DNA from 2 places in the Paenisporosarcina sp. TG-14 genome. Region 1 is predicted to be linked to the other one. Evidence: riboswitches for the same ligand, from Rfam matches in the RefSeq annotation. Region 1 holds a riboswitch; the other holds the start of a gene.
What was found. A riboswitch is a leader RNA that binds a small molecule or an ion and turns the genes downstream of it on or off. The one in region 1 is predicted to bind S-adenosylmethionine.
Positions count from the first base shown of each region.

Region 2: another riboswitch for S-adenosylmethionine. It lies ahead of metK (methionine adenosyltransferase); the one in region 1 lies ahead of sfnG (dimethylsulfone monooxygenase SfnG).

Region 1 covers NZ_AMGD01000028.1:66,574-71,728, forward strand. Annotated here, with positions in the region: gene C406_RS0110075 (NADPH-dependent FMN reductase) at 75-659, opposite strand; gene sfnG (dimethylsulfone monooxygenase SfnG) at 656-1,744, opposite strand; SAM riboswitch class I at 2,048-2,157, opposite strand; gene C406_RS0110085 (hypothetical protein) at 2,648-2,995, shown strand; gene C406_RS19500 (HD-GYP domain-containing protein) at 3,444-4,877, opposite strand.
Region 2 covers NZ_AMGD01000020.1:161,281-166,435, forward strand. Annotated here, with positions in the region: gene C406_RS0107475 (alpha/beta hydrolase) at 196-996, opposite strand; gene C406_RS0107480 (gamma carbonic anhydrase) at 1,103-1,621, shown strand; gene metK (methionine adenosyltransferase) at 1,793-2,989, opposite strand; SAM riboswitch class I at 3,192-3,315, opposite strand; gene pckA (phosphoenolpyruvate carboxykinase (ATP)) at 3,524-5,110, shown strand.

The DNA of each region.
Region 1 (5,155 bases):
TAGTGATTACATATCTTTATTTTGGAGGTAAAAGTATTCCCGTACTTTTACCTCCCTTTTTTATGTGTACATTTCTAGACCAGCACTTTTCTCGGAATGGCAGGTTGATCAGCTCCCTCAAAACGTTTATCGATCAAACGTGTAAGGCTCACTACATCACTTGCCAATGCTTCAAGTCGCTCAAGAATTTCGTAACTGCTTATTTCTTTGTTTGTAAAGTGTTCATTATGAATGTACACACTGCCCGGGACTACATGCGCTTTGAAGTAACCTGCAAGGGGTTTAAACTGATGTTCTAGCGCCAAATAATGATGATATGTTCCTCCTGTTGCAATGAAGCCAACTACCTTCCCTCTTAAAGCGTCATTTGGTATTAAATCAAATACATTTTTCAAAGCACCTGTATAGGTACCGCGGTAAATGGGCGAACCAATAATATAGCCATCCGCATTTGCTAGTTGATCAATCAAATATTTGGTATCTCCTTCATAAAGTGCAGGGTCCCTACCATCACAAAAGCCTACTGATAGATCCTTTAAATGGAGATGGATTGTTTCTATCTCAGGGTTATTGTACTTTGCAAAATCAAGGGCTTTGTCAACAGCATTAAATGTCTTAGATGAAGATGATAAACTTCCAGTTAGGCCGATAATTTTCATACGCTCACCACTTCCTTGTGTAATTGTGCTTCTTTTTTCTTCACTAGCGGTATCACTTTTTCACCGAAATCCTTAATATCTTTTTCATAATGAAGGAAACCTGTCAGGATAAGGTCAACGCCTAACTTCTTCAGCTCAATGATGCGATCTGCCACTTGTTCAGCAGTACCGATTAACCCCGTTTTAAAGCCGTCATTATACTGGACCAGATCTTCAAATGTGGAATTTGACCACATGCCATCTTTTTCCTTTGATGAAGCTCCCGCTTGTTTCACTGCATCCCCAAAACCTTTCACAGCTTCCACGTCAGCGTTTGACACAATATCACGCAACACTGCAATTGCTTCCTCTTCCGTATCGCGCACAATAACAAATCCATTGACGGCATACTGGAGTGTTCGGCCTTCTATTTTAGCTAACTCTTTCACTTCTTCAATTTGTTTTTTAAAGCCCTCCTTTGTGTTGCCATTCATGAAATACCAATCTGAAACTCTGGCAGCCATTTCTTTTGCTGCTCTTGAATTGCCTCCCTGAAAAATAGGTGGACTTGGCTTTTGAACGGGCTTGGGTTTTAGTGGGGCCCCATTAATTCTATAAAAATCGCCTTTAAACGTGGTTTCTTCCTCTGTCCACAGTCCTCTAAGAACTCTAATGAATTCTTCTGAACGACGATATCTCTCATCATGCTCAAGCCAAGGCTCTCCATATCCCGTAAACTCTCCTTTGAACCAGCCACTAACTACATTGACTGCCGCCCGCCCATTACTAATATGATCTAATGTCGCCATCATTTTTGCATATACACCTGGATGCCATAGCCCCGGATGCACAGCTGAGATTAGGTTAATTTTTTTCGTTACACTGGCAAGTGCCGCTGCTAATGTTGCCGCTTCAAGTTGATACTCCGCTCCATAACTTGCAAAGAATCGTGTTTGCAAAAGGGCATAGTCAAAACCCGCATCTTCTGCTGCTAGCACATATCTTTTATTGGCTTCAAATGACCAATCGGTTTCTTGGGGTAATTTAGAGACAACTAGACCTCCACTTACATTCGGAACCCAATACGCATATTTTAATTCACTCATGTTTAACTTCCTCCTCAGGGTTTTCCTGACATGGACGTAAATACGCTTAAATGTTAAAATAGTAAAGCGATCTAAGCCCTCCTCAGGGTTTATCGTATGGTTACAAGGGATGAAAGTACTGTCATACTTTCATCTCTTTTTTTATTGCCCATCACCTCCTTAAAGTACTTCATCAAGACTAAAAAAAATTGTAGAAATACAAAAAACCCCTCTTTCATAAGAAAGAGAGGCACAGTATGTATTAAATTCAAAACCCCTCTTCACAAGACAGAGAGATGCAGAATTCACTAAATACAAAGTCCTCTCTTATCTATCAAAACGTATACGTTTTGTAGGATTTGGCACCATCTTATTCGAAAATAAGTGGTTGCCGAGCTTCAACGGGCCAGTCCCTCAGCTACTCTTGATAAGAGATACTTTATTAAATTTTCAAGTTTGTTTTCGTTAATATCAAACAATACTGCATCTTCAGAATAATGTCAATTGTTTTTTGGAATTTTTTTGAACTCTTATTGCACGATAATAAGTGAATGATGGAAGTGAATTATAGTACGAATTGAGTCAATTTCATAATTAATAAAACCGGATGTAAACACGAACATTCTAAATACAAATATTCTGTCGATTTCCGTTACGGACGGACGCGTGGTAAATGCTAAGCCGTTCGGTTTTGGATCACTTATTCCTAAATAAACGATCAAATCAAACCTGTTTTATTATCAAAATAAACAGCCAAATATAACCCAAATTAGCACCTCATTTGGAGGTGCTTTTATAAAATTTTAGAGGTGAAAATGGATATTGTTGGTATAATAAATAAAAGATATTTCTTCAATGAACTAATGATGCAGGTTAGTTGAGCGCAATATATTAGAAAAATCGAAAAAAGAGGAGTGTTAAATAGTGGATGATTCAATTGGTTACGTTATGGTCGTATTTGTAATAATAGGTACAACATACGGTTTAGTTAGACAAATCCAACATATTATGACTATCCAACGACTTAGAAAAACAGATTTATCTAATTACAAAAGGACATTAATTGGATACTATCTAGAGTCTGTCTCACTTTTGGGTTTTCTCATTTCTTTTACATTAAACGTATTAGTCGGAATACAAATAATCCAGTCAAATCTAGTTACAAGCGATAAAACTGTTTTAAGTTGTTTTATATTTCTTGGTATTTTTTTAATTACTAAATTGATAGTCATTCCTAAAAACAGTAAACAACACAAATTATTAAAGGGATAACAGGATGCTTTATTAAATTATCATTTCATATTGAACTAATTCGTGCTTAAGTTTAATAAGTAGAGATGAAAACTAGGCTTACTAAAAATTAGAACTAGAAAAACACTGAGGAAATACTCAGTGTTTTCTTCTCTTTTCCAAACACAAGCATTTATTTCCCAGTTAACAGGTTTCTTGTTTATTTTTTCAGTGATATTTACGTCAATGCAATTCCATCCCTCTTTATCATACGAATTAGATACCTAAATACTTAGTTTACAATCACAATTGTAATAGCAATAATTGATCTGTCAATGAGATGATTATTTTAAGGAGAAAATCAATACAAACCTTGATATATCAATAAAAAATAGACTTCCAAATGTATAGCTAATTGGGTGTCTATTTAGGGTTATAATTCAAGAAAAGTGATTCAAAACTGAACGGCTTAGGTAATTACTCGTCTTTCTTAAGTTCTTATTATCAAACTATTCCCTAAAGCTTTTTCGATAAATAAGCTTACCAATTCCGGATCAAATAGAATACCCGCATGTAATTGCAATTCTTCTATTGCAGCTTCAGTTGACAGAGTACTGCTATACGTCCTTTCACTCGTCATCGCATCATAGGCTTCAACAATGGCTATTATTCTTGACTCAAACGGTATTTCTTTCCCTTTCAAGCCTCTCGGATAGCCTTTCCCATCCCATCTTTCATGATGGTATAAAACATAATCAGCCATATTCGGCATATCATTTAGTGTACTTAAAATTCGATGACCTATTTCTGAATGGCGCTTAATCTCTTTCCACTCACCGTCAGTAAGTTTGCCAGGCTTATTGAGTATAAGTTCATCTATAGCTATTTTACCTATATCGTGAAGTAATCCAACTGTTTTGAGTTCCTTAATTTTATACTCAGATAGTCCAAGAACTTGTCCCATGCTTTCGCATAGTTTTGACACTCTTTGGGAGTGTTGTTCCTCCCCTTTATTCTTATCATGAAAAGCCTTAATAATCATATCAACTGTATTTCCCCTAATACTTGGGCTTTCAAAAAGTTTAATCGTATACATATGTTTGTCTGCTTTTTTGAATACTTCTTGTATTTCATCTTCTTTATTCTTCTTCGTTTCATAACCAAATGAAATAGAAATATCAATTGAGCCTACTTTTTCTAGTGAAGCCAATTCCAAGATACGGTTGATAATGATCTGTGCTTCAAAACCATTCGTTTTAGGTAACAGAATAACAAATTCATCCCCGCCGATTCTGGAAACAATATCATCAGCTCTGCAACCTTGTTTAATTATTTCTGCAGATTTTTTCAACAACTCATCACCCATGGCATGTCCAAAGAAATCATTGATTAGCTTTAAACCATTTAGATCACCAATTAAGATAGTCAAAGGCAAGTTCCTCGGCGTATCCAGTCTCTTTAACTCTGCTTCATAAAATCTTCTGTTATATAAACCTGTTAATTGATCATAGTAGCTAAGATATGAAATCTCTTCGTTTTGAAAGGCTAGCTCTTTATTCATAATGATTAACTCTGCTGCTCGTTTATCTTTTTCTTTATTTTGAAAGGCTAGCTCTCTATTTGCAATGACTAACTCTGCTGCTCGTTTATCCTTCTCTTTGTTTTGAAAGGCCAGTTCTTTATTCGCAATAATTAATTCTGCTGCTCGGGCTGCCTTCTCTTCGTTCTGAAAGGCAAGTTCTTTATTTGCAATGATTAATTCTGCAGCTCGTTTATCTTTCTCTTTATTTTGAAAGGCTAGCTCCTTATTCGCAATAACTAGCTCTGCTGCAAGGTCTGCTTTTCCTTCGGTTTGAACTAGCTCTTTATCCCCAATGATTAACCCTGCTTTTTCTTCAGTTTTAAAGTATAAATCATCGTCCATATAGCACTACACTCCCTATTTTTCTCGGATTTCTTTGCTTCTCGGTATCTGTAGGTACTAGCCATAAGTTCATTAATTTTTTGCGACCTTAAAACAGCAGGACTAATTTGACTTAGCAGCAGTATCTATTATCTGCCACGTCTGATGGTGGAATGCGGAGCGAGCCCTACTGTTGAGAATTATGAACATATTAACGATTACCTCAAAAATGGATTTACCAACATGTCTTAATGACATTTTCTTCATAAGCTTAAATCTACTGTTTTTAGTATAAACTT
Region 2 (5,155 bases), on a different contig from region 1:
CTTTTTTCCCCCTTTGTCTAGTTCACAAGTTTGTCACACAATTCACTATATTACAAAATGTATATGTGTACAAGACTAGGAGCAGAAATAAATTTCTTGATTTATTAAAATATTATGTGTAAGCAGAAAAAGAATATCTTTCTATGAATCTCGTTAGCCTTAGTCAAAAAAAGTAGACACTCTTATTTAGAGTGTCTACACAATATAACCAATTGAACGTAAAACATTGTTCATAAAGGATTCGGTATATAAAAATACATCCTCACGTTCCGGTTCATGAAATAAATCATGGTAGCAATTTTCCCACTCTTTATATTGAATTTCAGAAAGTTGTTGTTTTTGCAACCAATGCCTTGAGTATGTGCGATCAGTTATTTTATCTCGCTCTGCTGTCATCATTAAGACTGGTAAGTTTTGAATACTTTCTGATTTTGTAGAAGTAACTTTCATTAAGTTTTGTAACTCACGATACCATTTTAATGTAATGGTTGTTTTATAGAGATGATCATCTTTATCTTGCGTATATACATCATAATTTCTCGTCAGCTGTTTTATCGTCACCTCATGTGTGCTCTTTACATTTCCAGTTAACTTGCCCATACTCGACAAAGCACTCGATAATTTAGATGCGTGGATTTGTAAGTGTAACCATGGAGAAGTTAGTATTACTGCCGCACATTCAATTGATTTTTCTTGAAGTGCATGCATCACTAGTGTTGCTCCTAACCCATGTCCCATAACAAATACTGGCAAGTTATACGAAAGAGAGGCTTCTACCAATTGATCGATATACGCATTATACGATTTAAAATCTTCATCATGGGCACTTTTAGTTCGAGCAGCTTCTCCATGCCCTGGCAAGTCTCCCATTACGACATGAAAACCCGAACTTCTAAACTTTTCAATTAACCATGCGTATCTACGATGATGCTCATACGCACTATGAATTATTGCAATGACAGCTTTAGCTTGTCCATCAGCTTCCCATTTCCACATGAACATCGCCCCTTCTCTATTACATTATTCTACAAAGTTATCTTCTTTATATTCCTCTTTTTTTGTATAATGAAACCATATCCCAATAAAGAAATGAGGTTATAGAATGATTTACCCGTTTAAAGATAAGACACCTATTATTGATTCGTCTGTATATATTGCTGATTATGTCACAATTAGTGGTGATGTGACAATCGGTCCAGAGTCTACAATTTGGTTTAACACAGTAATTCGCGGCGACGTGAACGCAACTCGGATTGGGCGTAAAGTGAACATTCAAGATTTATGTTGCCTACACCAAAGCCCAACCGCTCCACTAATTTTAGAGGATGAAGTAACAATTGGTCATCAAGTAACTTTACATAGTTGTACGATTCGCAAAGGAGCCTTGATTGGAATGGGTTCAATTGTCCTAGATGGGGCTGAAATTGGCGAAGGTGCATTTATTGGCGCTGGTAGTTTAGTGCCTCAAGGTAAAATTATTCCACCAGGGATGCTAGCTTTTGGGAGACCCGCAAAAGTAGTTCGCGAATTAAATAATGAGGACTTGCTAGATATGGAGCGAATTATACAAGAGTACGCGGAAAAAGGACAGATTTATAAAAGCATGCAAATAACAACCTAATCTTCATATGAACTAGAGATGACCGGTCCTTAATATACAACCGGTCATCTTTTGTTTACATGCTTCCTACATGTGATGATGAATTATTGACGACGACTTGGTTTATTCCTGTACAAATCAATTTCCCCATAAAAATGCCGTTCCAGAATTAACTGGAACGGCATTTTTATGTTAGTTGTTTGCTTTTTCTTTCAAAGCTGCTGCTTTGTCAGTTTTTTCCCAAGATAAATCTATGTCTGTTCGACCAAAGTGCCCGTAAGCAGCAGTTTGCTTATAAATTGGTCGACGAAGATCTAACATTTTAATAATACCAGCTGGTCGTAGGTCGAATAATTCGCGAACTAATCCAACTAGTTTGGATTCTGCTACTGTACCTGTACCGAATGTATCAATAGCGATTGATACAGGTTGTGCAACACCAATCGCATACGCAAGCTGCACTTCAACACGATCAGCAAGTCCTGCTGCTACGATGTTTTTCGCTACATAACGTGCTGCATATGCTGCTGAACGGTCAACTTTAGTCGGATCCTTACCAGAAAATGCACCACCACCGTGACGTGCATACCCACCATAAGTATCAACTATAATTTTACGACCCGTTAATCCAGCATCCCCTTGTGGTCCACCAATTACGAAGCGACCAGTTGGATTTATAAAGTATTTTGTATTATCGTCAATTAAATTTGAAGGTACAACAGGTTTAATAACGTATTCTTTTATGTTGCGTTGAATTTGTTCAAGCGCTACTTCTGGATGATGTTGAGTAGAAATAACGATTGTGTCAATACGCAATGGTTTATTATTTTCATCATATTCAACAGTTACTTGTGTTTTACCGTCTGGACGTAAATATGGAAGAATTTCTTCTTTACGAACTTCTGCCAAACGACGTGCTAACTTATGAGCCATACTAATGGGAAGTGGCATTAACTCAGGTGTTTCATTACAAGCATACCCGAACATTAAGCCTTGGTCTCCCGCTCCAATTGCATCGATGTCTGATTCAGTCATCGATCCTTCACGGGCTTCTAGTGCTTGGTTAACACCCATTGCAATGTCAGCAGATTGCTCATCAATTGCAGTTAATACTGCAGATGTTTCTGAGTCAAAACCATATTTTGCACGTGTATAACCAATATCACGAACAGTTTGACGTACTACCTTTTGAATATCCACATATGCTGATGTTGTAATTTCACCAGCAACAAGTACTAGACCTGTTGTTACTGTAGTTTCACACGCTACACGTGCGTTTGGGTCATCTGTTAAAATTGCATCTAAGATTGCATCTGAGATTTGATCGCAAATTTTATCTGGATGCCCTTCTGTAACTGATTCTGATGTAAATAGACGACGATTTGTCATTTAGTATTTCCTCCTATTATCCTTCGAGATTGCTCTCGGAAAATTCAAACGGTACTCATTTCCCATGCCAAGCCTCATTCAGTCGAATAAAACCTTCCGCCTTATCGGGCTTCTGCACACGAGGATAAAGGGAGATGTCATAAAAAAAACCCTCTCTCACGTAGAACACATGAGGAACGGTATGATTAATAGACACCTTTCACTCTTATCATCCAAGGAATTCACCTTGCTTCAGGTTCAGCACCTTTGCCAATTACTAATTGGTTCATAACTGCAGGTTGCCGGGTTTCATAGGGCCTGACCCCTCCACCAGCTCGGGATAAGAGTATCCGTTCAATTTAATATCATAATAAACTAATCCTCTGATGTCAAATATTTGTTTACTTTCGATATAAATGTACAAATTAAATATATGGAAAAACCGTGAAATTATTGAGGCTATGAGTGTAGATTATTGAGCGTAATGTGTTATACTAATTCATGAATCAATTGACCCTATATACGGGAATATTCGAAAAAGGAAGGTACATATACATGAATTCAGTGAACACTAGTAACGAGCTGAACGACTTGTTAAATGGCCAAAACGTGCATATTCAACTTTCAGTACCACAATTAGTGGAGAAAGCGACATCACGTGGAGAAGCTGTCTTAACATCAACTGGTGCTGTAAAAGCGGAGACAGGAAAGTATACGGGTCGATCTCCTAAAGATAAGTTTTTTGTTGAAGAAGAAATTTCAAAAGACAAGATTGATTGGGGTTCAGTAAACTTTCCAATTTCTTCTGAAATTTTTTCATCTTTATATAATAAGGTTATTAATCATTTAAAATTAAAAGATGAGTTATATGTTTTCAAAGGCTTTGCAGGAGCTGACAAAGAATCTCGCCTCTCTCTACAAGTCTTCACTGAATATGCGTGGCATAATCTATTTGTACATCAATTGTTCATTCGCCCTACTGAAGAAGAGCTAACTTCTCATGAAGCACAATTCACAATTTTATGTGCACCTTCATTTAAAGCAGATCCTGCAATTGATGGTACAAATTCTGAAACGTTCATAATTGTTTCATTGGAAAAACGAATTATTTTAATTGGTGGTACAGAGTATGCTGGGGAAATGAAAAAATCAATTTTCACTATCATGAACTATTTGCTTCCTGAGCAAGGTATTTTGTCTATGCATTGTTCTTCAAACGTTGGTGAAAAAGGTGATGTTGCCTTATTCTTCGGTTTATCTGGAACTGGAAAAACGACGTTATCAGCTGATGCTGATCGCAAGTTAATCGGTGATGATGAGCATGGCTGGTCAGATAATGGTGTATTCAATATTGAAGGTGGCTGTTATGCAAAAGCAATCAACCTAACACGTGAAAATGAACCACAAATTTTCGATGCTATCCGTTTTGGTTCAGTATTAGAAAACGTTGTCGTTGATCCTGAAACACGCATTGCAGATTACGATGATATATCATTAACTGAAAATACACGTGCTGCATACCCATTACAAGCAATTGATAATATCGTCGACCCTTCTGTAGCCGGTCATCCAAATACGATCATTTTCTTAACAGCTGATGCTTTTGGCGTGTTACCACCAATCAGTAAGCTAACAAAAGAACAAGCTATGTATCACTTCTTAAGTGGGTTCACATCGAAACTTGCGGGAACTGAACGAGGAATTACAACTCCACAAGCAACATTCTCAACTTGCTTTGGCTCTCCATTCCTACCATTGCCTGCTACAGTTTATGCAGAAATGTTAGGCAAGAAAATTGATCAGCATAATGCACAAGTATTCTTAGTTAATACAGGCTGGACTGGCGGCGAATATGGCGTTGGTAAACGTATGAAACTTTCTTATACACGTGCAATGGTTCGTGCTGCACTAAGAGGGCAATTAGACAATGTAAAAACAGATTCAGGTTCTGTTTTCGCTTTAGCCATTCCTACAGAAGTACCTGGTGTACCTTCTAATGTATTAAACCCACGCGATGCTTGGGCAGACCCAGTAGCATATGATAAAAAAGCAAATGAATTAGCAAATCAATTCCGTGAAAACTTTAATAAATTCGGATCAGTTTCTGAAGAAATCGTTTCTAAAGGCGGTCCAATTAACTAAATATAAAGGGCTTGCACTTCATGTGCAGGCCCTTTTTTCTTATAG